3 regions of the Pseudoalteromonas sp. T1lg22 genome follow, and region 2 is predicted to be linked to each of the others. Evidence: predicted binding sites of a transcription regulator. Region 2 holds the regulator's gene; each other region holds the start of a gene.
The links. The regulator ArgR, encoded in region 2, controls arginine synthesis, uptake and breakdown. The targets are predictions, from matches to a motif close to ANTGAATANNTATTCANT.
Positions count from the first base shown of each region.

Region 1: the regulator ArgR is predicted to act here: its motif matches at 3,549-3,566, upstream of C2M24_RS10790 (aspartate aminotransferase family protein).
Region 3: the regulator ArgR is predicted to act here: its motif matches at 7,066-7,083, upstream of argC (N-acetyl-gamma-glutamyl-phosphate reductase).

Region 1 is NZ_PQBY01000016.1:250,310-260,397, forward strand. Features, by position in the region: gene astD (succinylglutamate-semialdehyde dehydrogenase) at 1-974, opposite strand, end outside; gene astA (arginine N-succinyltransferase) at 987-2,006, opposite strand; gene C2M24_RS10790 (aspartate aminotransferase family protein) at 2,123-3,322, opposite strand; gene C2M24_RS10795 (anthranilate synthase component II) at 4,006-4,587, opposite strand; gene trpS (tryptophan--tRNA ligase) at 4,657-5,661, opposite strand; gene C2M24_RS10805 (HAD-IA family hydrolase) at 5,678-6,340, opposite strand; gene rpe (ribulose-phosphate 3-epimerase) at 6,337-7,011, opposite strand; gene C2M24_RS10815 (hypothetical protein) at 7,269-7,577, shown strand; gene C2M24_RS10820 (DUF2970 domain-containing protein) at 7,590-7,769, shown strand; gene C2M24_RS10825 (Dam family site-specific DNA-(adenine-N6)-methyltransferase) at 7,725-8,603, opposite strand; gene aroB (3-dehydroquinate synthase) at 8,933-10,003, opposite strand; gene aroK (shikimate kinase AroK) at 10,025-10,088, opposite strand, start outside.
Region 2 is NZ_PQBY01000016.1:120,553-130,640, forward strand. Features, by position in the region: gene mdh (malate dehydrogenase) at 1-251, opposite strand, end outside; gene argR (transcriptional regulator ArgR) at 745-1,212, shown strand; gene C2M24_RS10135 (Dyp-type peroxidase) at 1,251-2,147, opposite strand; gene C2M24_RS10140 (ABC transporter ATP-binding protein) at 2,208-3,248, opposite strand; gene C2M24_RS10145 (ABC transporter permease) at 3,248-4,879, opposite strand; gene C2M24_RS10150 (Fe(3+) ABC transporter substrate-binding protein) at 4,893-5,909, opposite strand; gene C2M24_RS10160 (Spy/CpxP family protein refolding chaperone) at 6,766-7,218, opposite strand; gene C2M24_RS10165 (response regulator transcription factor) at 7,384-8,067, shown strand; gene C2M24_RS10170 (ATP-binding protein) at 8,068-9,435, shown strand; gene C2M24_RS10175 (alpha/beta fold hydrolase) at 9,442-10,088, shown strand, end outside.
Region 3 is NZ_PQBY01000006.1:334,327-344,414, forward strand. Features, by position in the region: gene C2M24_RS03755 (hypothetical protein) at 298-828, opposite strand; gene argH (argininosuccinate lyase) at 1,108-2,973, opposite strand; gene C2M24_RS03765 (argininosuccinate synthase) at 2,988-4,187, opposite strand; gene C2M24_RS03770 (ornithine carbamoyltransferase) at 4,197-5,114, opposite strand; gene argB (acetylglutamate kinase) at 5,123-5,893, opposite strand; gene argC (N-acetyl-gamma-glutamyl-phosphate reductase) at 5,904-6,911, opposite strand; gene argE (acetylornithine deacetylase) at 7,138-8,283, shown strand; gene C2M24_RS03790 (PstS family phosphate ABC transporter substrate-binding protein) at 8,348-9,316, opposite strand; gene phoR (phosphate regulon sensor histidine kinase PhoR) at 9,404-10,088, opposite strand, start outside.

The sequences.
Region 1 (10,088 bases), 130 kb from region 2:
ATCATAGAACCCATAAACGGCTGCTCGGCGGCATCATAGTCGCCAACCTTGATGTTTTTAGTGGCCGTTAGCAGTTGCGCCAAAATAGCATCACCCAACTCGCCTTCAGGCAAGAAAAGCTTACGCGCACAGGTACAACGCTGGCCGCTGGAAATAAAGGCCGACTGAATAATATCGTGCACCGCCGCCTTGATATCGCTGACATCTTTAACGATAAGCGGGTTGTTACCACCCATTTCCAAAGCCAGGATTTTACCCGGCTGACCGGCAAACTGCTCATGCAGGATATGACCTGTACGTGATGAACCGGTAAAGAATAGACCGTCGATACCCGGGTGTGAGGCCAAAGCCTTACCGGTTTCAACTTCACCCTGAACCAGGTTAAGCACACCATCAGGCAGACCCGCTTGTTGCCATAGTTTCAAAGTAAACTCGGCTACTGCCGGAGTCAGCTCAGAAGGTTTAAACACCACGGTATTACCCGCTAAAAGCGCCGGTACTATGTGACCGTTAGGCAGGTGACCTGGGAAGTTATAAGGACCAAACACAGCTACTACACCGTGGGCACGGTGACGAATAACGGCTTTACCCACTGGCATGGCATTTTCTACCGTGCCGGTACGCTCTTGGTAAGCTTTTTCTGAAATCGCTACCTTGCCCACCATGGCGGCGGCTTCAGTGCGCGTTTCCCATAAAGGTTTACCGGTTTCCTGGGCGATAATTACCGCCATTTCTTCGCTGTTCGCCTTCAGCTGCTCGGCGAAGGCCTGAACTACAGCCAGACGCTCGGCAAAGGTTTTATCCGACCAAGGGATAAAAGCATTGCGCGCCGCTACAACGGCGTCATTTACCTGCTCGGCGGTGGCGCTGTTGGCCTGCCAAAGCTGTTCGTTGTTAGCAGGGTTTACCGAGCTAACTGCATGGCCCTGACCTGCAAGCCATTGACCATTAATAAATTGTGCTGGATGAGACATAAATATGACTCCTTATAATGCTGCCACGCACACCTGGTCGCCGCTCTGTACTTTGAGCGCATCGGCGGTGCTTTGCGTTAAAATAATTTCGGCGTCATCGCCACCATCTAGATCCACCTCAACCACCAGGGCACGGTAATCTTCAATGTTCTGATTGGCCACCATCACCGCGTTGTCGCCCTGGCTCTCACCTATCACTACGGTGCGCAGGCCACTGTTGATAACGGTGCGGATATTGTCGACCTTGGCTTCCACCGTAGGACCGGCATCGAAAATATCGACATAGCCGTTAAAGGTAAAGCCTTCGCTTTTAAGCAATTCAATGGCTGGACGCGTATTGGTATGAACCTGGCCTACAACCTGCTGCGCTTCTTTGCTCAGCAGGTTTACGTAAATCGGGTATTTCGGCATCAATTCGGCGATAAAGACCTTCTGGCCTATGCCGGTCAGGTAATCCGCGGTGGGGAAGTCCATGCTGAAAAAGTGCTCTTCAAGCCACTGCCAAAACGGACTGCTGCCCTGCTCGTCGGATACACCACGCATTTCGGCGATCACTGTGTCAGCAAAACGCTCACGGTGCTGGTTAATAAACAAGAAACGCGATTTAGACAGTAACTTGCCATTAAATTTTTGCCGATATTTTTCCTTCAGGAACAGCGTACAAAGTTCGGTGGCGCCGGTGTAATCGTTACACAGGGTTAGAATATCAACCGCCTTGTACACACCTAAGGTGCGAGACGAGTGGATCACTTTGGAAAGGTGGTAGTGATAAAATGCATCATCTAAACCCACCGCAGCTTCAATGCCACAGGTACCGGCGATTTCACCGGTTTCGCTATCTTCAAGAACAAACAAGTAGCCTTCATCACCGGCTTTTGCTGTCGGCTTGGCGAAGGATTCAATAGAACGGGTGATCTTATTCTGCAACAACTCTTCATTCAGTGGCAGCGAGGTAAAACCATGCCCCGACTCCTCGGCGATAACGAGCAGCTCTTGATAATCTTGTTGTCGGATTGGGCGAAGAACCATCATAGATCCGCTTACTCCCTAAAGGTTAAACCATAACAAGCCTGGCGCCGCGCCATGCAGCGCCAAACTTCAAATTGACCGGCGTTCTAGTAGTTAGACAGAGCGCCGTGGTGAAGTGCTTAAACTAGGCTGGCAACCGCTTTTTCAAAGCGTGCCATGCCTTCACGAATCTCTTCTTCGCTGATCACCAATGACGGTGTAAAACGTACCACATCGGCACCGGCCACAAGCGACATCAAACCTTGTTCCATGCTGGCAACCAGGAATTCACGGGCACGACCCTTGAACTTATCGTTCACTACTGCACCGATAAGCAAGCCTTTACCACGCACATCACTGAAAACATCGTACTTAGCATTGATGTCATTTAGAAGTTGCTTAAATAGCGCTTCTTTTTCTTTTACGCCTGCTAATACCGCAGGGTCATTGATAGTGTCGAAAGCCGCTTCGGCTACCGCACACGCCAGCGGGTTACCGCCGTAGGTTGAACCGTGCGTACCCGGCTTAAGGTGCTTGGCAATCTCTTTAGTGGTCAGCATGGCACCGATAGGGAAGCCGCCGCCCAAGGCTTTAGCCGAGCTCATGATATCTGGAGTTACACCCAGACCCTGATAAGCATAAAGCTCACCGGTACGGCCAACACCTGTTTGTACTTCATCGAAAATAAGCAGTGCATTGTGCTTATCGCACAACTCACGTACGCCCTTAACGAAATCAGCTTCAGGAGCAATGATGCCGCCTTCACCTTGCAATGGCTCCATCATAACCGCACACGTGTTGTCATCGATCAATGACTTGAATGCTTCCAGGTCGTTGTAATCACAATGCACAATATCACCCGGCTTAGGACCGAAACCGTCTGAATAAGCAGCCTGGCCACCCACGGTTACGGTAAAGAAGGTACGACCGTGGAAGCCTTGGTTAAAGGCGATGATTTTTGATTTTTGTGCACCGAAGTTATCTAGGGCCCAGCGACGAGCAAGCTTTAGTGCCGCTTCGTTAGCTTCCGCACCCGAGTTGGCAAAATAAACCTGCTCGGCAAAGGTCGCGTCGGTCATTTTCTTCGCCAGGCGCAGTGCCGGCTCATTGGTCCAGATATTCGACAGGTGCCAAAGTTTCTCGCCCTGCTCTTTTAATGCCGTAACTAGCGCTGGATGACAATGACCCAAACAGTTAACCGCAATACCACCGGCAAAGTCGATAAACTCACGGCCTTGCTGGTCCCATACACGAGCACCTTCGCCGCGTACCGGGATCACATCCGATGGGTTGTAGTTAGGAACCATTACTTCATCAAATAAAGCGCGATTAACTGTCATTTTCTTTCCTCATTGAGTATGGCGTTAAAAGTGGGTACCAAGTACAGGTCTGGGGACCTTAAAGCTAGTGCAACACTCTTAACAAGGCTATGAAATCCGCCATTAAGGCGACGGACAAAGCACTACATGAATAACATCATTATTTCAGAAAAAACCCGTAAAGTCTCATGCAAAGCTTTCATGCAGACCCCGTAAACACAGGCATTGAGGGTAGATTTTCACCTTGAGTGAATAACTATTTTAGCGCCATTAATAAAGAAGCCATATGGCATGAGTTGCCGCCGTCAAAGCACATACTGAACAGTATTTGAATGAATATACGTAAAAAATTTACAAAATATTTTCAGCAACGGCTTATTTTGCATCAGTTTGCTGGGTGAAAGTACCTAAATCGATACCATATCAAGGGGTAAGTTGAGGATTTTGCAGACCAAGAGAGCCACAGCATAACCGCCGTTCATCTGCTACAACCAATGGTTCTGGCAAGAGCCATAGGCCTGCACCAGAGTTTTGGCCACGCCGCTGAACTATGACGGCTTACCTAAGCGAAGTAATAAAGCACAGGCTTAAGCTTCAATGTCTTCTTTAATAAAGAGATGTAAGTTAGTACTCACATTAGCGCTAATAATCTACGCCTTTAGACTTGAAGAAAGTGCGCCTGCTGAGTTGCTATATTCTGAGCGTTAATTTCGCTCGATAAAGTGCTTTAGCATGTCCAACCCGTGCTGGGTAAGAATGGCTTCCGGGTGAAACTGAATCCCTTCTAAGGCCTTATCGGTATGCAATAAGCCCATGATTTCATCCATCTCACCCTGCTCATTCTCGGTCCAAGCGGTAATTTTCAGCTCGGCTGGTAAGGTTTCCGGGGCCACCACCAAGGAATGATAACGACACACCTCAATGCGCTCGTCTAATCCGGCAAAAACGCCCTGCTGTGTAGTACGTATCACAGAAGTTTTACCATGCATAACCTCTCTGGCACGCACCACTTGAGCGCCTAAGGCCTGGGCTATGGTTTGATGTCCCAGGCAAACACCAAGAATAGGAATACTGCCCTGAAAACGGCGCACCAGATCAAGGGAAATACCCGCCTCATTGGGACTGCATGGTCCGGGCGACAGTACTATATGCTCGGGTTTAAGCGCTTGAATATCGGCCAGGGTCAATTCATCGTTGCGCTTAACCAAGACTTCCTGGTCAAGACGCTGGAAATACTGCACCAAGTTAAAGGTAAATGAGTCGTAGTTGTCGATCATTAATAACATGGAATCTTCCACTAAAAAGCCAAGCATTTACACGCTTGGCTTTGGATTAGTCTATTTCTGCCCTAACGCTTAAGGACGCGGAATAAAGCCAAGTGCGTCGTACACTGCTTTTAATGTCGGCGCTGCCTTCGCTCTGGCTTTCTCAGCGCCGCTGCGCATGATCTGATCCAACAACGCCTGATCCGCACGGATCTCTTTAAAGCGCTGTTGAATAGGCTCAATCATGGCTACCACGGCATCGGCGGTGTCCTTCTTCAGGTGACCATACATCTTGTCTTCGTACTCAGGCACTAGATCATCGATAGAACGCTTGGTTGCTACCGACAGTAAGGTCAACAAGTTTGATACGCCCGGCTTTTCCTGACGATCAAAGTAAATACGTGCCTGCTCGTCAGAGTCTGTCACCGCTTTTTTCAGCTTTTTCTCGATCTTCTTCGGCTCGTCCAGAAGCATGATGTAACCATTTGGGTTTTCGTCCGACTTGGACATCTTCTTCAATGGATCCTGCAAGCTCATTACACGGGCACCAAACTCAGGAATATAAGGCTCTGGCAGCTTAAATACTTCACCATAAAGGTTGTTAAAGCGCGTGGCGATATCTCGGGTCAGCTCCAAGTGTTGCTTTTGGTCTTCACCTACCGGCACCTGATCCGCCTGATACAGAAGGATATCGGCCGCCTGTAACACAGGATAGGCAAACAGGCCGACATTGACGTTGTTGGCGTGCTTGGCCGACTTATCCTTGAACTGTGTCATGCGGTTAAGTTCGCCCATTTGCGCGTAGCAGTTCAACACCCAGGCCAGCTGCGCATGCTCAGGCACCTGAGATTGCACGAATAACGCTGCTTTTTCCGGGTCGATACCACAAGCCGCATAAAGGGCCACACCATCAAGCACACGCGAGCGTAATACTTCCGGCTCTTGGCGAATGGTGATGGCATGCAGGTCAACCAGCATAAAGTAACTTTCATGATGCTCTTGCAAGCTAAGCCACTGGTTAATGGCGCCAACATAATTGCCGATTGTCATACCACCTGTTGGCTGAATGCCGCTTAACACTACTGGTTTACTCATGATGTTCCTTTATTGCTTATCGATTAATGGCGGTGATTATATCTAAGAATTGGTCACAGAGGTACTCTGGATTGTACTGGCGCAGGTCTTCCCCCTGGTGATAACCGCCGCTCAAAGCCAGGGCATCCATGGCCGCTGCTTGTGCCGCCAGCAGATCCGATTTCGAGTCGCCGATCATCAAGGCTTGAGCCGGTTCGACACCAAGCTGCTGGCAAGCCTTTAACAAGGGCTCGGGCGAAGGTTTTTTCTTACCATCATCGCCACACACAATCACCTGAAAATGACTGGCAATACCCAGCTGTTGCAATAAAGCCTCGGTAAAACATCGGGCCTTGTTGGTGACCAGAGCCTTGGGCGTAGCCGCAAAGGCCGCCAATACAGTTTCAACATGGGGGTAAAGCTGCGAATACTGGCCCAACACCGCAAGATAATGGTGGCAGAACAGCTCGTTGGCACGGCTAATCTCCTGCTCCGTTAGCAACGGATTGGGCTCCATATCACCACTGAGCGCACGCACCACTAGCTGCTCTATGCCATTACCGACAAACTGGCTGACCATGGCGTGAGAGATCACCGGTCGAGCCAGATCGGTAAGCATCAGGTTCACCGCTATGTACATATCCGGCACGCTGTCGACCAGGGTGCCATCAAGATCAAATATCAGCGCCTGGTATTTCACTGAGCAACCTTGGCGAGTTCGCTGCGCATCTGCTCGATGACTACCTGATAGTCGGGTTGACTAAAAATAGCCGAACCGGCTACAAACATATCGGCACCGGCGGCCGCCACTTCGGCAATATTATCCACCTTCACACCACCGTCGACCTCAAGTCGAATATCACGACCACTGGCATCTATGATGGCACGTACCTGCTTAAGCTTTTCCAAGGTATGAGGAATAAAGCTCTGGCCGCCAAACCCAGGGTTAACTGACATTAATAAGATAACATCCAGCTTATCAATAACATGCTCAATAATATGCAGCGGTGTCGCCGGGTTAAATACCAGACCTGCCTGACAACCATGCTCCTTGATCAGAGCCAGGGTACGATCCACATGCTCGCTGGCCTCGGGGTGGAAGGTAATAATGCTGGCACCAGCCTTGGCAAATTCAGGGATCAGGCTGTCGACCGGCTTCACCATCAGGTGCACATCAATAGGTGCCGTGATGCCATAATCTCTAAGCGCCTTACACACCATGGGACCAAACGTCAGGTTCGGCACATAGTGATTATCCATCACATCAAAATGCACCACATCGGCGCCGGCGGAAATAACTCGCTCTACGTCTTCACCAAGACGGGCAAAGTCGGCGGAAAGGATCGAGGGCGCGATCAGGTAGTCTTTCATAATACTGCTCCTTTGAACGGGGCCTATACTTTAACGAAAAATACGCATAGTTGTTAGCGTATGTTTATTTTTGCGAGGTTTTTCATCGATCCCGACGAATTATTTAGAAACAAAACGTTAAAGCCCAACCGTTAACATAAATTAAACATTACACCCTTGTTTTTAAAGTAAAAAGTTTAATTATTTTTAAAAGTTCAGTTGTTTTTTTAAACAACTTTGCGTAAGCTCTAGTGACTAGTTAAGGATCGGAGAGGGATATGTTGTTAGTGCTGAAAAAACATGCGTTGTTAGCAGGCGTTGCAACTACTGCTATGATTGTTGGCACTTTTGCTATCCAATCTGGCTCATCTCTTAACTCTGAAACCTATAGCCAATGCGTTTGTGATACCAATGCGTACGGCGAACAAACTCAAGACTGTGCTAATCCTGATGGTGAACAATCTTGGTTTGCTTGGTTTGCCGGCGACAGCCGCAGTGCCCAATTTCATTATTTAGACTTGTTGGAATTACTTAGCCGTAACGACAACAAGGAAAGCGCCCGACAATTCTCTAATACTTCCTACTAGGCAGGAATTCTTATGTGGTCACAAATTCAAACTGTGGTCGCGGCCTTTTTTGGTGTACAAAGCGACGCCAAACGTCAACAAGACTTCAGCAATCATAACCCCAAGATCATTATCGCCCTCGCCATCGCCCTGTTTGTTATTTTTGTCCTAGCCGTGTTTGGCCTGGTTCAACTGGTATTGGCGACCGGATAAATACATAGCCATCAATTCATTGACCTTATTGCGACCATTCCCCTTAGGGCTGATGGTGCGCTTTACCTTGAGCACATCAATATCCGCCTGCTCATAGATCTTTCTGGTCCATAAGGTATCGTGGTTAGAGATCAGTACCGAAGTTTGCTGTTCACCCGCGGCCTGCTCTGCCAAGTTGGCCAGGTTCGCTTGGTCGTCCAGGTTAAAACCGCCTTTGGCGTAGCTGGTAAAGGATGCGGTTTTACTCAGCGGCACATAGGGAGGATCGCAATAAACCACGGCATCTTGCGGTAATGAAGCAAAGACATCGCGATAGCTTAAACAGGTAAAGGTGGCTTGCTGTGCCTTTTCAGCAAAGAAATACATTTCCGCTTCGGGGAAATAAGGCTTTTTATATTTTCCAAAAGGCACATTAAAAATGCCTTTAAGATTATAACGGCACAAGCCATTGTAACCATGACGATTCATATAGAGGAATAGGATGGCGCGTTCGTAGGCATCGCGACTTTCGTTAAAGCGAGCCCGCAAGCCATAATAGACATCGGCGTCATTATTAAGCTCGCAAAACAGCTTACGCGCATCACTGATAAACTCATCAGGCGCATGGGCTAATTCTTTATAGAGGTTGATTAGATCCGCATTGATATCGTTAAGCACGTAATGCTTAAAATTGGTATTTAGAAACACCGAGCCGGCGCCAACAAAGGGTTCAACGAGCGTAGATGCAGAGCTGCCGGTGAGCTCCTGAGCTTGATCTAAACGTTTGGCGATATCTTCGACCAAACTGTATTTGCCGCCCGCCCATTTCAGGAAAGCACGGGTTTTCTTTTGCATCTATTCTACTAGCTCATCTTTAATTATTATCTCACTCCCGGTGCACCACAAGGGTAAATGTAAATACCGGGGTCAAAGCCAAATTCTACCGCAATTCAGGGGACTGTTGCGAGTTTATCTCCCCTTTTATCTGCGCTATTTGTTTACCTTAGCGCTGGGCCTCGCCAATTAGTATGCGTATCGCCGCCAACTAAGAGGTTAGTTCATTCTTAGACACGGCCTGAGCCCAGGTAAGCACATGCCGGCCTTTAACGGCACTATGATAAGGCGCACTGCACCTTCTTATTGGTGCTGACCATTATAGGCCACAGGCAGGAGGAGCGATTGTATTAGCGTGTGAGCAGGGTTTCTAGCTCGGCGTCGCTGACATCATCAACCAATTCACAACGTCCAAATTGGCTAGGCAGAATAAAGCGAATGCGTCCCGCTTTGTTTTTTTTGTCCTTGCGCATATGGGCAAGAAACTGCGCTGGGGTCATTTCATCTGGGATTTGCAATGGTAGATCATAGGCTTTGAGCAAGGCAATAATACGCTCAACCTCGGCACTACTTAGCTTGCCTCGGCTGTGTGCCAGTTGTGCTGCCAGCACCATACCGACCGCGACCGCTTCTCCGTGAAGCCAGGCGCCGTAGCCCATTTCAGCTTCGATAGCATGACCAAAAGTATGACCTAAATTAAGCAAGGCCCTAAGCCCGGCTTCTTTTTCGTCCGCCGCTACTATCTCCGCCTTAATGGCACAGCAACGCTGTATCACCCTTGGCAATAGCTGAGCATCCAAGGCCTTGATCTCTTCAACATTACGCTCAAGTAACTCGAACAAATCAAGGTCGTAGATCAAGCCGTATTTAATCACCTCGGCCATACCGGCGGCAAATTCCTTGGCCGGTAAGGTGGCCAGCGCAGCGGTATCGATAAACACTGCCTGAGGCTGATAAAAGGCACCGATCATATTCTTGCCCAAGGGGTGGTTAACCGCGGTTTTACCGCCTACGGATGAATCCACTTGCGACAACAAGGTGGTAGGGATCTGCACAAAAGGTACGCCGCGCTGATAACAGGCAGCAACAAAACCGGTCAGGTCACCAATAACCCCGCCACCCAAGGCCAGCAAAATGGTATCGCGGCCACAGTTGTGCTCTAACAAAAAGGCATTGAGGCGCTCAAACCATTCCAATGTTTTGTATTGCTCACCGTCGGGCATTACGAAGACAAGAAGATCCTTATCTGCCAAGCTGGCAATCAGGGTGTCCAGGTAGAGAGGTGCTATGGTTTCATTGGTAACGATTACCGCGCGTCGCTCGCCTACATATTGCTGCAGGCGCGCACCGTCTTGTATTAACTCGTTACCAATAAAGATGGGATAACTGCGCTCACCAAGTTCAACATTGAGTTCCAGCATGCGCAATTCTCCTTGGGATATTTAGAAGTTAAGCTTCTCGATGATTTGGTTAGCCACAACTTTCGCACTCTGCTCATCGGTACGC
Region 2 (10,088 bases):
CCCGGCTTACGTGGCATACCCGCTGGGATCAAAACAACGTCACAACCGCTTAGTGCTGCATCAAGGTCGTCTTTACCGAAACCTTTTACTGCTACTGCAGTTGGGATGTGTGATAGGTCTACGGCAACACCAGGAACAACAGGCGCTACGTCGTATAGAGACAGTTCAGAACCAGCAGGAAGGCTATTTTTTAGTAGTAAAGATAGCGCTTGACCGATACCACCGGCAGCACCTAAAACGGCAACTTTCATTTTAATTCTCCGTAAATAACGAGACTAGGTTATGTGAGATTAGGGTCATCAGACCTAAAGATGGCCTAAAGATAATGAAAATAGGCGATAAAGACAAATTAATCCGCGTTATTTTGAGGATAATCTCGACCATAGTCGTAAACTTAACTGTAAAGATTCTAGGGTCTGTTTATCTTTGAGGTTTACTTTATGTTCAATCTAAACGCATTCTGGTCACGACGCTCGTTATGGTGCATAGTCATTCTATGTACATAGCGAGTAACACAGAGCAGGATGCGTTTAGATGAACCCGTAGGGCAGCGCTTGTAGCGCATTTCTACTGTGTTGTTACATGTTCATGTAGAATAACTACACCACACATGTGCCGCCTTGTATAAATACACTACAAACTGCTGAAGAAACAAACAGCAAAGGTCAACAGACCCTACTAAGATGAAATACACTGACTTCTTAGGTAGAATATTGACAACAATTTGCAAAGAAGAATGACATTATGCAAGCGCAAGAAAAACAGGAAGCTTTGGTAAAAGCCTTTAAGGCAATTCTTAAAGAAGAAAACTTTGGTTCACAAGGTGAGATTGTCGACGCCCTTAAAGAACAAGGTTTTGACAACATCAGTCAAAGCAAGGTTTCGCGCATGCTTAGTAAATTCGGCGCGGTGCGAACCCGTAATGCCAAACAGGAAATGGTGTACTGTTTGCCGGCCGAACTCGCCGTACCAACCGCTAAGTCCCCACTGCGCCAATTGGTGATCGATATAGTTCACAATGAAATGATGATCATCATCAACACCAGCCCGGGTGCGGCGCAATTGATTGCCCGCCTGCTCGACTCCTTGGGCAAGGCCGATGGCGTACTGGGCACCATAGCCGGTGACGATACCATCTTTATCGCTCCCGCCAAGGTGTCTGAAATCGATGTCACCTTAGATCGGGTACGCAAACTATTCGATAACGTATAAAAAAAGAGGCGCTCGCCTCTTTTTCTTTGTTCAATTACTTATAAACTTTTCAGTAATTCCACCGAGGGTGCAAAGAAAGCCGCGCCCATATCCGCCTGGGTGAAGTCGAGCCAGGCATCATAATGCAGATAATTACCCAGCTGACTATTAAGCATTTGCGCAAAGGCATTACCACTGGCGGCGCAGGTCACCGACAGCAGACCTTGTTTATTCATACTCGCAAAGGGCATACCCTGATGTAATAACAGCGGCTGGCCCTTTTCATCTTTTAACTCGGTGCACACCGCATGACTGTTGGCGCTAAGCGGCATCAACAGCTCACTGTCAAGACGCGTGCGCCCCATTACCAGCTCCTGCTCTTCCTGACTTAGTGCCTGCCAAGACGTGAGGTTATGGGTAAAGCGCTGCACATGGATATAGCTGCCATGCGCAAAATACTCTTCGTCACTGACTAGAGCGGTAAGCATTTTCTGGCGCCCGAAAGGGGTATCCGGGGCATAAACAAAGCCGTTAAAGTCGCGGCCATCGAGAAAACGGAAACAGCTGATTTCCTCGACCAGCTCCACCTTCCCTGCCAACAATTGCAAAACCCGCTGGCCAAAAAGATGATTTACGTCTTCACGGTCCGAGCGTATTTGTACAAATAAATCGAATGGCTGCACACCGACGCTATGATCGCTATGACTGATACGAGGAAAACTCGTGAGTGTTGATGGTGTACGTTGGGGGTGTAATAGCGGCCAATACTGAGCGCCGATGGCAACAAAGCTGGCCACCATGGCCTCAGAGAAGCGCTCGTCAAACTCTGTCTGTACATCGAGGAGCTGAGCAAGTTTGCCCTTGAGTGCTTCATCCTGACCATCAAGGACATTAAAAAACAGATGCAAGCCATGTAAGTTAGCTTGCGCGCACACGCCGGATTGCGCTTTGGCCATCTAATTTCCTATGTTTTTATTCTTGGATTGTGCCCGCCTGCGCTGCGGGCTGGGGCTGTTTTAGGCGGTGAAAAAATTCACCGCATGGGAACTAATTGTAATAGATAGCCTTTGTCCCGGCAAAAACTCTTGTTCAGGTTGTTTTACTGGTATTTCAATCTCTTGCCCTAACACCTGCACCCGATACACATACTCGGTGCCGACAAAACGCTTAGACACAACGGTTACAGGCCCCTTGTCATCGCGTATCAGTTGCAAGTCGTGCGGGCGCACGTATAACTGCCCGGTAAGCTCATTACCCGCCACCGCTTGGTGCGATTGAACCACGCCAAACTGGGTTTCAAAGTGATAGTCATCCTGTTTTTGCGCATCCAGATATAAACCTGAGCCAAGAAACTCGGCCACCACTTTCGAGCGCGGGTGATGAAAAAGCTGCTGCGGTGTACCCTGTTGAGCAATTTTCCCTTCATGCATCACCGCCAGGGTATCGGCAAAGGCAAAGGCCTCTTCCTTGGAGTGAGTCACGAAAATCGCCGACACCTGCTGGTCTTTAATAATGCGACGAATATCGGCGATCAGCTGAAAGCGCACCTGATGGTCAATATTGGAAAAAGGCTCATCCAACAACAAGAGGCTAGGCTTATAGGCTAAGGCTCGGGCGATGGCGACTCGCTGCTGCTGGCCACCGGATAACTGATGCGGGTAGCGGTTGGCACAGTCTTCGAGATGGACCAGCGCCAGCATTTCCTTAACCCGCTGCACCTTGTTGGCCCGGGTCATGGCCTTTAAACCAAAGGCGATATTCTGGGCCACATTTAAGTGTGGAAATAGGGCATAGTCCTGAAACATCATGCCCATATTACGATGCTGAGGCGCCACAAAGCGATTATCGTCGCATAAAATGGTCTCGCCGAGACGGATAACCCCTTGATGCGGGCGCAGCAAACCGGCGATGGCCTTAAGAGTGGTGGTTTTGCCGCAGCCACTGGCTCCTAACAGGCAAAGAATTTCGTTATCGCCCAAATGCAGGCTCAGGTTATCCACCACGGCACGCTCGCCATAGTTAAAGCTGATATTGTCTAAATGAAGCTGTGCCGTCATCAGTGTTTTTGCTCCATAGAGCGGTTAATAAAATAAAGCGGAATAAGACCCACAAGGACGATAAACAAGGCCGCCACCGAGGCCAGCTCAAGCTGTTCGTCGCTGACATATTGGAACACATGGGTGGCCAGGGTTTCGAAGTTAAAAGGCCGCAGCAGCAAGGCCGCTGGTAGCTCTTTCATACATTCGATAAAGACCAATAATCCTGCGGTTAAAATGCCCCGCTTCAGAATAGGAATATGTACACTGGTCAGGGTTTGCCTCGCATTGCGCCCCATGGACTGGCTGGCCATATCCAAACTCGGGCTAATACGGCTAAAACTCGATTCTATGCTGCCGTGGGCAATGGCGTAAAAGCGCACCACATAGGCAAACACAATTGCAAACAGGGTGCCGCTTAAGAACAGCCCAGGAGCCTTATCGTAGGGCTCAAGCCACAGATTGATGCTCTCTTCCAGAGTCGTCAGCGGCAACAACACGGCGATGGCCAGTACCGTACCCGGTAAGGCATAGCCTGTGCTGGCAAGACGCCCAGGCCAAAGGCTGGCAGGCGAAGGCGTTAAGCGCTGAAAGTAAACCACCAAGATACTCAGGGTAATAGCCAGGACGCTCACCAGAGCGGAAATCTTCAGGCTTTGCCAGGCATAAAGGAAAAACTCGCTGTTCCAGGCCTGCTCGAAGTAATCGATGGCATAACCCCCGAGCACCCAGACCGGCACCACAAAGGCGACCAATAATACTAGGCTGGCAAAAGCGCTGGCGGCGAATGCCTTGCCACCGGTGAGCGGATAGAGAGACTCATCACTGGGCTGGGTTTGTCGCTCAAACACAGCCTGATTACGACGGGAATAGCGCTCAATAAAAATCGCCACAAACAGAATTAGCAGCATGATGCCGGAAATTTTCGCCGCCGCGGTCAAGGAGTAGTAACCAAACCAAGTATCATAAACGGCGGTTGTTAAGGTGCTGACGGCAAAGTAACTTACGGTGGCAAAGTCGGCCATGGCTTCCATGCTGATCAACGCTACCGCCGCGGCAATGGCGCCCTGGCTCAAAGGCAGACTGATCTTAAAAAAGCTTTGCACCGGCGTATTCCCCATGATCTCCGCGGCCTGCACCAGCTTATGTGACTGCTCCTTAAGCGCCGTTTTAAAAATTAGAAACAAATAGGGATATAACACCAAGGCCAGCATAACTATGGCACCGCCTAGGGTGCGGATATCGAAAAACCAATAGTCGTCGGGAGATTGCCAACCAAAGGCATCGCGCAGCGCAATTTGCACTGGCCCCGCATAGTCGAACAAATCTGTATACACGTAGGCAATCAGGTAGGAGGGCATGGCCAGGGGCAACATCAAGGCCCAGGAAAAAAGCTTTTTACCGGGGAAATCACAATAGGCCACCAACCATCCCAGCGGCAGCGCTATCACGCAGCTCAACAAGGCCACGCCAAGGATCAACAAGATGGTGTTGCCAATATAATCCCACAGCACGGTTTCCCACAAATGCGCAAACACCAGAGGATCACTTTGCAAGGATTCAAAAATCAGGAAGCCTAACGGCAACGACAGGCCTAAGCCTGTCGTCCACGCAATCAGCTGCCACCAGGACAGCGAAAATTTAAACTGCATTGAAACTAATCAGTTAAAGGTCGAATTTAACCTCGTCAAGGAGTCGTAACGCGGCGCTACGGTGCTTGCTAATTTCCCCCAGCGGCAGCGTATCTTCTTTAAACTCACCCCAGGACGCAACCAGCTCAGACAAGGGCACACCCGGCTTCACCGGATATTCCATATTGACGGAGGCATACATATTTTGTGCCGTATTGTCGGTCATAAACTCGATCAGTTTCAAGGCATTTTCCTTGTTTTTCGAGTGCTTGGTCAGTACCACACCAGAGACGTTCACATGAGCGCCACGGTCTTGCTGGTTAGGGAAGTTGATATACACGGCATCCGCCCAGGCCTTTTGCTGCTCATCCTGCATCATTTTGCCGAAGTAATAGCTGTTACCTATGGCCACATCACACAGGCCCTCTTTCACCGCTCTCACTTGAGCGCGGTCATTTCCTTGCGGCTTACGCGCCAGGTTGGCTTTTAGGCCTTCGAGCCACTTTTTCGTCTCGGCTTCACCATGGTGAGCTATCATGGATGCCACCAAACCCAGGTTATAAGGGTGCTTGCCCGGACGCATACAAACCTTGTTGGCATACGCATCCGTGGCCAGGTCTTCGTAACTCAGGCTATCTAGCTTGCCGACTCTGTCTTTTGACGAATAAACATTACGCACGCGCTTGGTCAGTGCCACCCACTGACCATCAGGGTCGCGAAAGCCGGCGGGAATATTGGCATCGATCTGCTCGCTGCTGATGGTTTGCGTCAGTGCCATGTCTTCTAGCTGCATTAACGCACTGAAGTTTGAGGTTAGCACCAAATCAGCCTGCGTATGCTTGCCTTCACGCTTTAAACGCTCGATAAGACCTTTTTTGGCAAACACCACCTTGGTTTCGATACCGGTTTGCTCGGTGAATTTTTCTAAAATAGGTTCAATTAAGAAGGGCTGGCGAAATGAGTAAATATTAACGGTTTCTGAGGCTACTGCTGGCGCTGCAGACAAAACTGAAACAACCGATGCCAATGCAAATCCAAGTGCTTTCTTCACCAAGAGCTCCTAGTTAAATAAAAATAATTCTCAAAAGCATCATACTGTTTAAGACGAAAAAGTACAGTGCTAAACCGCTGGTAACCCCAATAATTTCCCAGTTGGCCCCCCACCTTGTGAGATATGTCTTACAAGTCACATGGCGATTGCCGCAATCAGTGCTAAAAATTTAAACAAAAAATTGCGTAACTCATTATTTATTAAGGAAAACATAGTTTATTACGCGGGTTTTACAGCTTTTATTATGAGTTTACCTGGCTGACCAGGGAAGAAACATTCCCTTATACTATCTTCATTGCTTGTGAGGGCGTACAAGCGGCAAAGTTAGGAAAACTTAGCAGGGACTGCCAGGAAGGACAGCTGCAGGATGCAGAACACGAAGGACTGTAATCTAGGACAAGGAAAAAGAGCAGGATGCTCAGGCACAGGATGTGCGAGGGGATACGGGCATTGGTTCGCCTAAGGAACGCCAGCAGGGAGCGGGCAACACAGGATGTGGGGGAGAGAACCAAAGCGGCTTAGTTATTCAAAATGCTAACTACATGCGATGCACTAAACCGTACGACAGGTTGTCACAGGAAAAAGGGGACAGGGACGACACTGCAGCAGCCATGTTGCAGCTTAATCACCCAGTGATTACAGGGAATTGAACTTGCTTCAATGCCGGCAGGATGCTGGAAAATTCCGTCAGCGCGACCTATATGGTCGCGTCTTTTTTATCTGCAATAAAATTTATCCCTGGTGTTTAACTGATGCTCACACTGTATTCCCGGCAGCGTTCATCTCCTTATAAACACACAAAGAAAAAGGGAGAAATTTCCCCCTTTTATTACTGCGTAGCTCAAATCAAACCAGCTTATTTATTGACATCCCGTTTCTCGGCATGACGTTTATTACGCTTTTCCTTCATTTGTGCAAACTTTTGTTGCTGCTCTTCGGTAAGAAGATTCCATACCTGATGCTTGCTTTTCAGATGAGCAATCTTGCGCTCCATCTGTTTACTTTGCTGGGCCTGAATGATTTCTCGGGCCGCCTGCTCATCAAAACTTTCGCTGGTATTAGTTAGCGCTTGCAAAGCCTTGTAGCCCTCGTGACGCGAGCCTCGTTGCGGCTTAAGTTGTTTATTGGCATCCATAATGGCTTTGATTTGCGTTTGCTGTTGCTCGCTAAGCTGTAATTGCTCAATCATGTGCTCGCTTAGCATGCCGTGCTCACCCTGCTTATGATGACCGCCCTGGCCTGCCATGGCGACGCTTGATGCTAAGCCGATAGAAATAACGGCGGCTGTAAGTAATTTATTTAATTTCATAACGGACTCCTAAGTTGTCCTTGGTTGTGAACTGGGTGTGTTATTTACTCTAGCAAGCGCAACGCAAAGCAGTGTCAGGAGCACGTAAAGGTTGTGTAAAGGTGTCGCACTGGAAACTTGCTATCAGTTAAGATGAAACTAGTTCCCGTGTTTTTGAGATAGGCGATGAAGGTTTTATTAATAGACGACGACATTGAACTGGCCTCCATGCTCAGTGAATATATACACTCCCAAGGCTTTGGAGTGGAATGTGCTCACGATGGTGAGCAAGGCCTGGCAATGGCCATGGAAAACAGACATGACCTGATCCTGCTTGATGTAATGCTGCCTAAGCTCGACGGCTTTGAGGTACTTAAGCAACTGCGCGCCACTTCCTTGGTACCAGTGATCATGCTAACCGCCAAGGGCGATGATTTTGATCGCATCTTCGGCCTTGAGCTTGGTGCCGATGACTATATTCCTAAACCCTTTAATCATCGCGAACTGATAGCAAGGATCAAGGCGATCACCCGGCGCATAGAACATATAAACAACAGCCAGCCGCGCCAAGAGTTGGAATTTGCCAACCTGAATATCTGTATGCAAAGTCGCAGCGCCAGCGCGCAAGGGCAAGCCCTGACCCTGACAGGTACCGAATTTGCAATCTTACATCTATTGTTACAAGAGCCCGGCGCAGTGATCAGCAAGGAGCAGATCAGCGAGCAGGTGTTAGGCCGGCGTTTGGCGCCCTACGATCGCTCCATAGATATGCATGTCAGCAACCTGCGCAAAAAAATAGCCGAACACATAGAAAACGAGCGCATTCGCACCGTTCGCGGTGCCGGCTACGTACTGATCGGAGACGCCTAAGTGTTCAAGCCTCTTAACAAGCTCTATGTAAAAATTTTCCTGTGGTTCTGGCTCACCTTCGCGGCCACCATAATACTCATGGCGGCACTGAGCTCAGTTAGCTTCAGCGATCTCAGTTATGAACCCTTGCAGGGCAGCGATGCCCATTACTTTAAGCGTTTGGGTCATGCTCTGGAGCGTTCGGCTAAAAAGCATCAGCACACGGCAGAGGCAGTGATCAACCAAGGACGCATGAAAAAACGTAAGCTATATCTGTATTCACCGGAAAAAGACCTGGCCTACAGTAACTTTAACGCCGCTGATGAGGTGGATTTAGGCCTGCTGAATTTTCGCCAGGATATGATGCCACAGATGATTTTTAATGAGCATTTCCACGCCCTCGGGCCCTTGTTGATCAATTTGCCAGATGGCCAGTACCAACTGTATGAGCTGCGCCCAGGTCGCACCCTGCCCTGGTTTGTGCGTCTCAAACTCCTGCCCCATTGGCTAAAGGTAGCGGTTGCCGTAGGAGCCTCTTTATTGTTGAGTTTTCTCTTTACCCGCACCCTGATAGGCCCGCTTAATTCCCTGCGCTCTAGTGCCCGGGCCATTGCCGAGGGTCAACTCGACAGCCGTGTGACTCAAGCCGCACAGCGAAACGATGAAATAGGCATTCTCGCCCGTGAATTCAACGCCATGGCGCAGCGTCTGGAAACCCTGGTCAATACCCAAAGGACCTTGCTTGGTGATATCTCTCACGAGCTGCGCTCACCGCTCACGCGCTTATCACTGGCCTGCGCCATAGCTCAGGACAAGGCCGATAAAGACACCTTGGCACAGCTGCAACGTATAGAAAAAGAAGCGCAACTTTTGGACCTGATGATAGAGCGCATCCTGACGCTATCACGCCTGGAAAACCGCCAGCAAAGCCTACAAACCCAAGCCTTTTCTCCGGCGCAACTGTTTGCCCCTGTGTTTACCGATGCCGAATTTGAGGCCAAATCACACAACAAAACCATCAGCTTACCCCAATTGCCAGAGCAACCGCTGCTGAATGTCGATGCCATGCTCTTGGCAAGCGCCTGCGAAAACCTGCTGCGCAACGCCATCAAATATGCCAATAGCCATATCGACGTGACGCTCAAGCATGAACAGCAACAATGGCAACTGAGCATTCGCGATGATGGCCCGGGCGTTGCCGAGCAAGAACTGGCTCATATTACCGAGCCCTTCTATCGTGTGGACACAGCCCGCACCCGCCACAGCGGCGGCACCGGGCTAGGTTTGGCCATTGCCGCCAAGGCCATCGCCGCCCATCAGGGGGAGCTGGTATTGCAAAATCATCCTCAAGGTGGTTTAGTAGCCACCATCAAGCTACCTACGACTTAATACTGAATGTTTTATTCCAGCGAAGCCCTGCTCCATAAAAACGATGATGCCATTGCCCATTTTTGGCATCAGGATATGATCTCAGGCTTTTTGGATACCAAGCATGGTAAGTTGTTTTACGCCTATCATCTGCCCTATCGCGCCGATTACGCCTTGGTGATCAGCTCGGGGCGCATCGAAGCGGCGCAAAAATATCAGGAATTGCTGTGGGAGCTGGCGCGTAACAATATCGCCGTGTTTATAGTCGATCATCAGGGCCAGGGGCGCTCCTACCGCCATCTTACCGATACCCATAAGGGCTATGTCGGCGATTTCGAGGACTATAAATCGGATCTGCATGAGTTTATTACCCAGGTCGTCAATCCCCAATGGCCGGGCAAAAAGGTCTTGCTCGGTCACTCCATGGGCGGCGCCATCGCTCTGGATTATGCATGCACTCATCCTGAACAGTTTGCCGGACTCTTTTTAAGTGCCCCCATGTTGCAGATAAACACGGGCTCAACGGCGCCCTGGCTCGCCAAGTTGTGGGCCAGCTCTGTCTGCACCTTTACTAAGGGCGAAGGTTATGTGCCCGGACACGGCCCCTATGCGGCGGTGCCCTTTAGCGAAAATGAATTAACCCATAGTGAGGAGCGTTACCGGCGTTTTCGTGC
Region 3 (10,088 bases), on a different contig from region 2:
GTTGAGAAATATAACACCTTATTAACAGAACAACTAGAAACACCGCATCGATTATTGCGAATACCTCAAGCATAAGTGGTAGCAAGGCTATTAAATATCAATTTATAAGTTGTTGGGGGCAGGAGCAGTGTCAACCGTATTGAGTATGGGTTATCCCTATTAATCAAGGCATTAAATGTCGGGCTATGTCTTCGTTGCGAGAATAACTTTTAATGGAAGAGTCATTGTGATTGATTCTCGCTAATAACGAATTAGAGCAATGGTGCACTCTATTGTATCTGAAAGGTCCGAGGGTATTTATTTAGAAGTGACGATTTTTTGGCTTGAAACTTGTCTTTTCACATAGTCTTTAAGCGTAATAAAACCAAGAATATCTCGATCAACGATTAGCGCAACTATCATTAACAAGTCTGATAAGTTTATGCCTATAGAGTAAAATCCCCACAACCACCATTTTTCTCGATTGTCTAACACCACAATATCCAAATGCATCAGTAGGAGTAGGATTGAGTTAAATATCAAGCCCGCTACGGCATAGATAACTCCAGGAGAAGGCTTGGCTTTTTTGAAGAAAAACACAGGCAAGATAACAAGCAAAGTGACTAGATCGTAAATAAGCCAGGTTTTGTACACTTCTGAACCGCTAAAAACGCTATTAAAGTGATCACTCGTAAAATAAGACGAAAACATGACGATGCTAACAAAAAGAAGTTTAAAATCTTCCTTAGCCTTAAAAGCTATTAGCATTAAATTGAAAAACATAGCCATCAGAAAGCCCCAAACCACAAAGCCTCCCATAAAAATAACTAAGCTTTTCTCAAAGAACATCCGTCATCTCACTCTTAGTTCTCTTTCTTCGGTGGACCGAGAACCACATCAGCACCACAGCGCTGGATATTAGCTTCGCTTAGGATTAGCGCACTAGTTGAGCAAGTCACTGTATCAGATTGCAGTGCCTAAACGCTAGTGGTTTGCGTTGTATGCTTTTGAATTTGCTGGTGTAATTTTTTAAACTCAGATTTGAACTTGTGTGCTGGTATTAACTGATTTAGCGATTGATCTGGTCAGAGAGGAACGCGCGCCAAAACTGGCAGCGCGTTCTAGATTTTAAGCAATTAGCTTACAAGGTATCTCGCCTATGGGAACATGCTGGAGGTAGAAGTCCATGGCCACCTCATCGCAATTCGCCTTGCGCAGACAAAGTTCACAGTCTTTCATTACCTTCTCAGGTAAGCTGTCCTTACTGCTTTGCTCGAATCCAAGTTTAGCGAAGAAGTTGGGGACACGAGTTAAGACTATCACCCTTTTCAGCGCCAATTTTTTGGCTTTTACAAGCAAGTGATCCACCAGCATACGCCCCTGTCCTTTGACGCCACAATCCGGATTGACTCCCAGCGAGCGAATCTCCGCCAAGCCGGTATCATAGATATAAAGCGAAGCACAGCCGGTGACCTTACCATTGACCTCGGTAACGGCAAATTCATTGATCGAGTGCACCATATCGCTTTTGGCACGCGGCAAATTTTCACCGACCTTGGCCCAATACTGGATCAGCTCGCTAATGGCTTCAACATCATGCAAGTTGGCGTCACGCACGGTAATAGTGTGCTGTTGCTGTGCATGCTTAATGGCATGGGCAACCTGCTGCGGCGAGGTGCCACCCAAGGCCTTACGTGCCTGCAGGCACGCATCCAGCTCAAGTACCGGATACACATCTTCTTCGATAACACTGCTCACCGCCTGGAATTGCTCAAGGGTCAGCTGTTCCAGGTTTTTACCTTCGCCTATGGCGACCTGCACCAATTGACCGACGATATGATGTCCTTCACGGAAAGGGATCCCCTTAGCAACCAGGTAGTCCGCCAGCTCGGTAGCATTGGCATGGCCGCCTTGGGCCGCTGCTCTAGTTCTCTCACCATTGACCTTAATGCCGTTGATGCAGGATTGCGCCATATGCAAACAGGCCAACCAGGTTGGCAGCGCATCAAACAAGCCTTCCTTGTCCTCTTGCATGTCCTTGTTATAGGCCAAGGGCAAAGATTTAAGTGTCATCATCATGGCACTCATGGCGCCAAAAACCCGTCCGGTTTTACCACGGATCAGCTCCAGGGCATCTGGGTTTTTCTTTTGCGGCATCAAGGACGAGCCGGACGTGACGTTATCCGCCAGCTCCACAAAGCCCGCCTCACCTGAGTTATAGAAGATCAAATCTTCAGCAAAACGCGACAGATGCAGCATGGAAATCGACGCCGTGCTTAACAGTTCAACCACAAAGTCCCTGTCCGACACTGCATCCAAACTATTGCGCGTTGCCTGAGCAAAGCCAAGATCCTGAGCCAACAACTCACGGTCGATGGCATAAGCAGTACCGGCTAAAGCACCGCTGCCCAGTGGACATTGATCCATACGCTTAACCGCATCTTGTAGACGGCTGGCATCACGCTCAAGCATTTCCACATAGGCCATACACCAGTGGCTAAAGAGCACCGGCTGGGCCCGTTGCAAATGGGTATAACCAGGCAGAACCGTTCCAAACTCCCGCTCTGCCAGGGCAAGTAGCGACTGCTTGGTGGCAATAAGGGCATCGGCAATGGTGCTCGCGGTTTGCTTACACCAGAGGCGGAAGTCGGTGGCCACCTGATCATTCCGGCTACGTCCGGTGTGCAACTTCTTACCCAGGTCGCCTACCTTATTGATCAGCGCCGCCTCAACATGCGAGTGAATATCTTCTTCGCCGCTGAGGGCAACACTATCAGGGTTTGCCTGAACCTCTTCAAGCAGTTCATACAATGCCGCCACCAAACGCTGGTGCTCGTCATCGGTTAACACGTTAACGCGGTTTAACGCCCCCGCCCATGCCACAGAGCCGATAATGTCTTGCTCCGCCATCACATAATCAAACGGCAAAGAATCGTTAAACTGTTTAAATGCTTCATCCGGACCCGATGAAAACCGTCCGCCCCAAAGTGCCATTGCCTTCTCCTACCTTACTTCTTCAACGCCGCTATTCTGCTTGATAGCGAGAACAAGCGAATAAAGCCTTCGGCGTGTGATTGGTCATATACATCATCGGCGCCAAAGGTAGCGAAATCTTCGCTGTATAGGCTGTTTGGTGATTTCTTCTGCACCGCCACAACCTGACCTTTATACATTTTCAACACCACTTCACCACTGGCAAACTCGGCAAATGCCTCGGCCGCTGCCAGAATGCTGTCTTTTAATGGCGTAAACCAACGGCCGTCATAGACCAGGTGTGCAAACTCACCGCCCAGGGTTTCTTTCCACTTACGACTGGCCTTATCCAGAACCAACTCGTCAATGGCCTGCAGCGCCGCCATCATTACTGTGCCTCCCGGAGTTTCGTAACAACCGCGCGACTTCATACCCACCAGACGGTTTTCGACGATATCGACACGGCCAACACCGTGAGGCGCCGCCAGTTCATTCAGCTTCACCAGACACTGATACGGGCTGAGTTGCTCGCCATTTACCGCGACGATCTCGCCTTTTTCGACGCTGATGCTGACCATTTCTGGCTGATCCGGTGCTTGCTCTGGTGAATTAGTCCAGGTCCATACCTGCTCGCTTGGCTGACACCAAGGGTCTTCCAACTCGCCGCCTTCATGAGAAATATGCCAAGCATTGGCGTCACGGCTGTAAATCTTGGTCGCCGATGCGGCACAAGGAATGTTGCGCTCGGCCAGGTAATCAAGCAGGGATTCACGGCTGGAAAGATCCCACTCACGCCAAGGGGCGATCACTTTAAGATCCGGCGCCAGGGCGGCAAAACAAGACTCGAAACGCACCTGATCATTACCCTTACCGGTACAACCGTGCGACAAGGCATCGGCGCCAACCTTACGGGCTACTTCAACCTGGGCCTTGGCAATAATAGGACGAGCCATAGAGGTGCCAAGCAGATAGGTACCTTCATAAATAGAGCCGGTTTTCAATGTTGGGTAGATATAATCGGCAACCATTTCTTCTTTAAGGTCAACGATATGGCACTCAGATGCGCCCGAGGCAATGGCCTTTTCTTCCACCCCTGCAAGCTCTTCTGCGCCCTGGCCCACATCGGCCACAAAGGCAACCACTTCACAGCCGTAGTTTTCTTTTAACCAAGGCACAATTGCCGAGGTGTCCAAACCACCCGAGTAGGCCAATACAACTTTTTTAATAGTGCTCATCTCAAGTCCTTAAAAATTTGGGTTTAATAATGTAACTAACAGGGCGTTTTGTGCATGCATGCGGTTTTCCGCCTGTTGAATAATCTTAGAATAGTCGCTGTCCATCACTTCAGAGGTAATTTCAAACTCACGATGTGCGGGCTGACAATGCAAAACCGTTTGTGCTCCGGTCATATCTAGCAGCTGTTTGTTAAGCTGATATGGCATATATTTTTCTTTTACCTGCTCAAGCGGGGTGGTATCGCCCATGGATACCCAGGTATCGGCATACAGAGCATTGGCGCCCGCAGCCGCTTCCACTCTGTCACTGACCAGAATAGAGGCGCCCTTGCTGGCGGCGATCTGCTCTGCCTGCTTCACAATCTGCGCATCCGGGCTGCTGCCTTTAGGGCATACGGCCACAAAGTCGGTACCCAAAGTAGCCGCCAGCAACATCAGTGAGTGAGTGACATTGTTGCCTTCACCTAAATAAGCCAACTTAAGTTGACTGACATCGCCATGCACTTCCTGTAGCGTCAAAAAGTCGGCTAATGCCTGACAGGGGTGGTATAGATCGCACAGCGAGTTCACTACTGGCTTGGAAGAAAACTCGCCCAGCTCTTCAAGCGTTTTATGCTGGTTAACCCGAGCCACAATGGCATCGGCCCAGGTGCTGATATTCAGGGCAAAGTCTTTCACCGACTCCCGCGAACCCATGGCGCCGTTTTGCTGGTCAAGATACACCGCATGGCCGCCGAGTTTGTTTATGCCGATATCAAAGCTCAACCGCGTACGCAGGCTCTGCTTTTCAAATAAGGTGACGATAGACTTGCCGGCCAGCGCCTGAGCATAATCCTGCGGCTGCGCCTTCATTTTTTGCGCCAGGGATAAAAGCGTTAAAATCTTTTTTTCGTCCAGCTCAAGGCCGGTAATAAAATCTTGTTTCATGGTGTTATCTACATACTAATTTGGGTGCCAACATGCTCTCCTTGGAGCAATGCAATAAGGTTTTCTGGCTTTTGCCAGCTGGAGATATACACACCACGTCGTAAATGCTGGGCAGCAAGAAGGCTGGTCTTTACTTTGACCTCCATCCCGCCCGAGATAACTCCTTGTGCTATCAGGTCTTCGATTTGTGCTTTATCTAGTTGATGCAGGGCTTGACCTTGTTGGTCCAGCACGGCTTCCACATCCGTCATAAAAATAAGTTCGGCGCCAAGTAGCTTGGCGATGGCCGCCGCTGCTTCATCGGCGTTAACGTTGTACCAGTGTCCTTGCTCATCAAAACCAATAGAGCTCACTAGCGCCAAGCGTCCGGCTTCAATAAGCAGGGGTAAAATAGAGTCAGCAGTGGGGATACACTCACCGACCTGGCCCAGTGCCTTTAGCTTTTGCTCGGCGTTAATACCCGCCTCAAACAGGCTCAAGCCCACTGGCTGTAACTTGTTTTTCAGCGCTGCACCCAGTAATTGCTTGTTAGCACAACCGGCCAGGGCGCCGACGATATAAGGCATTTGCTCCACCGGGCTAATACGTAAGCCCTGATGTTTGGCGGTAGCAAAACCTGCGTCTTGCAGCCAGCTGTCAACAAGAGCACCGCCGCCATGGACAACCACGAAATTCGCCTGTTGCTGCGAGCCCAAAGCCACAAAGAGCGCATCAAGCGCCGCGGGATTATTTAATACCGCACCACCGAGTTTGATTACCCAAGTTTTCTTAGTAGTCATCATGTGTTCCTCATACCAAACCGGTGTTAATGGCCAGGCCCGCATTCAGGTTCATACACTGCAGTGCTTGACCCGAGGCGCCTTTCAGTAGGTTGTCTATGGCGGCGCTGACAATCAGCTGCTGCCCTTTTACATGCCAACCAAGGTCGACATAGGGTTGATTTTCTATGCCCTTAATGGAGGCCACCTGATTGGCGCCCAACAGGCGAATTAGAGGTTCGTCGGCCAGTACCTGGTAGGCACTGCTGACATCATCCAGGGTCACACCGGCATTTAAGGTGGCGTAAATAGTGGCCAAAATGCCGCGTTTAAAATTACCCAGATGCGGCGTAAAGAGCACAGGATGCTGCAAAGACTGCTCGATTTCCGGTGTATGACGATGGTTAAACAAACCATAAGGAGCCAAAGAGACTTCACAGAAGTGGGTGCCGATAGCGGCTTTTCGCCCGGCTCCTGTTACCCCAGATACCGCATTGATGATCACCTGCTGATCGCCAGCCAACAAGCCCGCCTGCTGCAAAGGTTTAAGGGCATTTAAACTGGCGGTCGGGTAACAACCAGCCACAGCCACCAACTGCGCGGTCTTAAGCGCTTCGCTGTGCCATTCCGCCAGACCATACACGGCCTGCGCTAACAGCTCGGGATGTTGATGGGTGAAACCATAGAATTCTTCATACAAATGGGCATCGGCAAGACGAAAGCCACCGGATAGATCAAACACTTTCAAGCCATGGGCAAGAAACTGAGGAGCCAGATCTACACTGACTTTATGATCTGTACACAGACACACAGCGTCGGCCTGCGCAGCTATGCTGGCAATCGCATTATCGTCCATGCCTTGCAGCGGCAGATCCACTATGCCCTTATGCTCTGGATACAGGGCACTTAGGGGCTTATGAAGATCCGCACTGCCGGCCGAAACATAACAGCCAACAAGTTCAAAGTGAGGATGTGTTGCGACTAATTTGGCTAGCTCTGCACCGCTGTAGCCACTCGCGCCAATAATTACAATATTCATTAATTACACTCAAAATCAGACAGTAAGTAACGGGCGAGACGCCCGACGAAAAAAATCGAGTACACAAGGGAGATATGTGTACTCGAACTATCGTCGTGACGTTATGCTAAAGAGGTAGTGAACCATTAAACCGAGCCAATATTTATGCTTAAAATGTGAATTGATATTCACTATAAAGGCATTTATATTGTTATGCAATCTTTATGAATAAATATTTGGAATTTATATGTCGAACCCAGACTTTCTGACGCGCTACCAGCAGCTTATCGCCGCCCCCTCGATAAGCTCCCTCGATCCTGCGCTTAGCCAGAGTAACCGTGGCGTTATTGAACTGCTGGCAACCTGGTGCGAGTCCCTGGGTTTTCACTGTGAAGTTATTGAACTGCAAAGCGCCCCCGGAAAATACAATCTGCTGGCCAAACGCGGCAACGGCGCCGGTGGTTTAATGCTGGCCGGGCATACGGATACCGTGCCCTTCGACCAAGGCCGCTGGCAGCGGGATCCCTTTAAGCTTATAGCCGAAGACAACAAGCTCTATGGCTTAGGCAGTATTGATATGAAAGGTTTCTTTGCTTTTGTGCTCAATGCTATTGCCGAGCTCGATAGCAGCAAGCAACAACGCCCCTTATTGTTGTTGGCCACCGCCGATGAAGAAACCACCATGGCCGGAGCTCAAGAGGTGGCCCGTTATCCGGACCTTAAACCCGAGCGCTGTATTATCGGCGAGCCCACCGACATGGTGCCGGTATTTACTCATAAGGGGCATATGACCTCGGCGATTCGCATTGTTGGTAAAAGCGGCCACAGCTCAGATCCAGAGCGCGGCATAAATGCCATTGAAGTGATGCATTTGGTGATTCAAAACCTGCTGAAGTTAAAAGAAGAGTTAAAGAATAAATATTCAGTTCCCGATTTTGCTATTCCCTACCCAACCCTGAACCTGGGTCATATCCATGGTGGCGATAATGCCAATCGCATTTGTGGCTGCTGTGAATTACAACTGGATATGCGCCCACTGCCCGGGCTTAGCATCGCCGAGCTGCAGGCCATGCTGCTTGATGCTACCAAGGATATCAATGCTCGCTATCCAGGCTCTGTGGAGGTTTGGGATATGCACGAGCCCATTCCAGCCTTCGCCGGCACCAAGGACAGCGCCCTGGTAAAACTGGCAGAAAAGCTTTCGCAACAGCAGGCGGTGGCGGTTAACTACTGCACCGAAGCGCCCTTTATCCAACAGCTGGGCTGTGAAACCATAGTCATGGGGCCGGGATCTATCGAGCAGGCGCATCAGCCTAATGAATATTTGGCCATGGAGCGTATCTTCCCTTCACAGCAGATCATAAAAGAGCTTATCTATCAAAGCTGCTGGTAAACAGGCATAAAAAAAGCCCCTCAATGTGAGGGGCTTTGTTATCTAATCAACAAGATTCAAAGGATTACATCAAGCCTAGCTTTTTAAGCTCAGCTTCAACCATTGTATTAGAAAGTGGCACATAACCGTCTTTCTCAACAATTGTTTGACCTGTTTGTGAAAGTACCATTTTAATAAACTCAGCTTCGATAGGCGCAAGCGGTTTATTTGGATGCTTGTTCACGTAAACGTATAGGAAACGTGATAGTGGGTACTTACCAGTAGCAACATTCTCTAGAGTTGCATCTACGAACTTGTCGCCTTTCTTCGCTAGAGGTACGGTACGAACACCAGAAGTTTTGTAACCGATACCAGAGTAACCGATAGCGTTAACTGATGATGAGATTGACTGTACTACAGAAGCAGAACCTGGTTGCTCGTTTACGTTGTTACGGAAGTCACCTTTACAAAGTGCTTTTTTCTTGAAGTAACCGTAAGTACCAGATACCGAGTTACGACCGTAAAGCTGGATGTCTTTAGCAGCCCAGTCGCCCTCTAGGCCGATATCGCCCCAACGGTTAACTTCTTCTGCTGCACCACATTTACGAGTAGATGAGAAAATAGCATCTACCTGGTCGATACGTAGACCTTCAATTGGGTTGTCCTTGTGTACGAATACAGCTAGAGCATCAATCGCTACGCGGATTTCAGTAGGCTTGTAACCGTGACGCTTTTCGAAAGCTTCGATTTCTTTCGACTTCATCTTACGGCTCATAGGGCCAAAGTTCGCTGTGCCTTCAGTCAATGCCGGTGGCGCAGTAGATGAACCAGCCGCTTGGATCTGGATATTTACGTTAGGGTAAATACGCTTATATTCTTCTGCCCAGAAAGTCATCATGTTGGCTAAGGTATCAGAACCTACTGATGAAAAGTTACCAGAGATGCCGCTTGTTTTTTCATATTCTGCGATAGCTTGATCTGTGGCCATCGCCTGACCTGCAGTTAGGGCACTAACAGCAACGCCCATTGCAGCAACTAAGTTTTTAAATTTCATTGGGTTCTCCAATTTATCGTCCCATGTTTCAACTGTGACCATTGTGCAGTGACAAAATGACAGTTAGATTACTCGAAAATGACAATTTTATGACTTTGCCGATAGTGCTGAATTTGGATTATTGGTCACTATCCAGCTCGGCGCGAAAGTAAACCAAAAACACGAGCCTTCGCCCACTGTGCTTTCTATGTGCAACTGAGAATCGTGGCGCGAAAGCACATGCTTGGTAATAGCCAGACCCAGGCCTGAACCGCCGGTTTTGCGGCTGCGAGCCTTATCAACGCGATAAAAGCGTTCGGTCAAACGATTAAGATGCTCAGGTGCTATGCCCTCGCCGTTGTCGTTAACGCTAAAGTGGGCATAACCATCCTTACGCTGCCAGCGCACGGTGATTTCACCGCCTTCCGGGGTGTAATGCACGGCATTGAAAACCAAGTTCGAAAACGCACTTCGTAATTCATCGGCGGCACCGAGAATATCGAGATCTGCATCCACCTCAAAGATCAACTTGTGCTGTTTGTCCTGATTGAGCGACTGCGCCTCGGTATGAATAATTTCCAGCATCTGTGGTACATGCACCGGCTTATCATTGTCATGTTTACGCGCCCCTTCGATGCGGGACAAAGACAACAGCTGATTGACCAGCGAGTCCATGCGTTGACACTGCTCTATCATGGTGCCATGCGCCTTATTCCACATCGCTGGCGGCGGCATATTGTCGCTATCCATCATTTCCAGATAACCGGTTACCACGGTCAGCGGCGTACGTAGC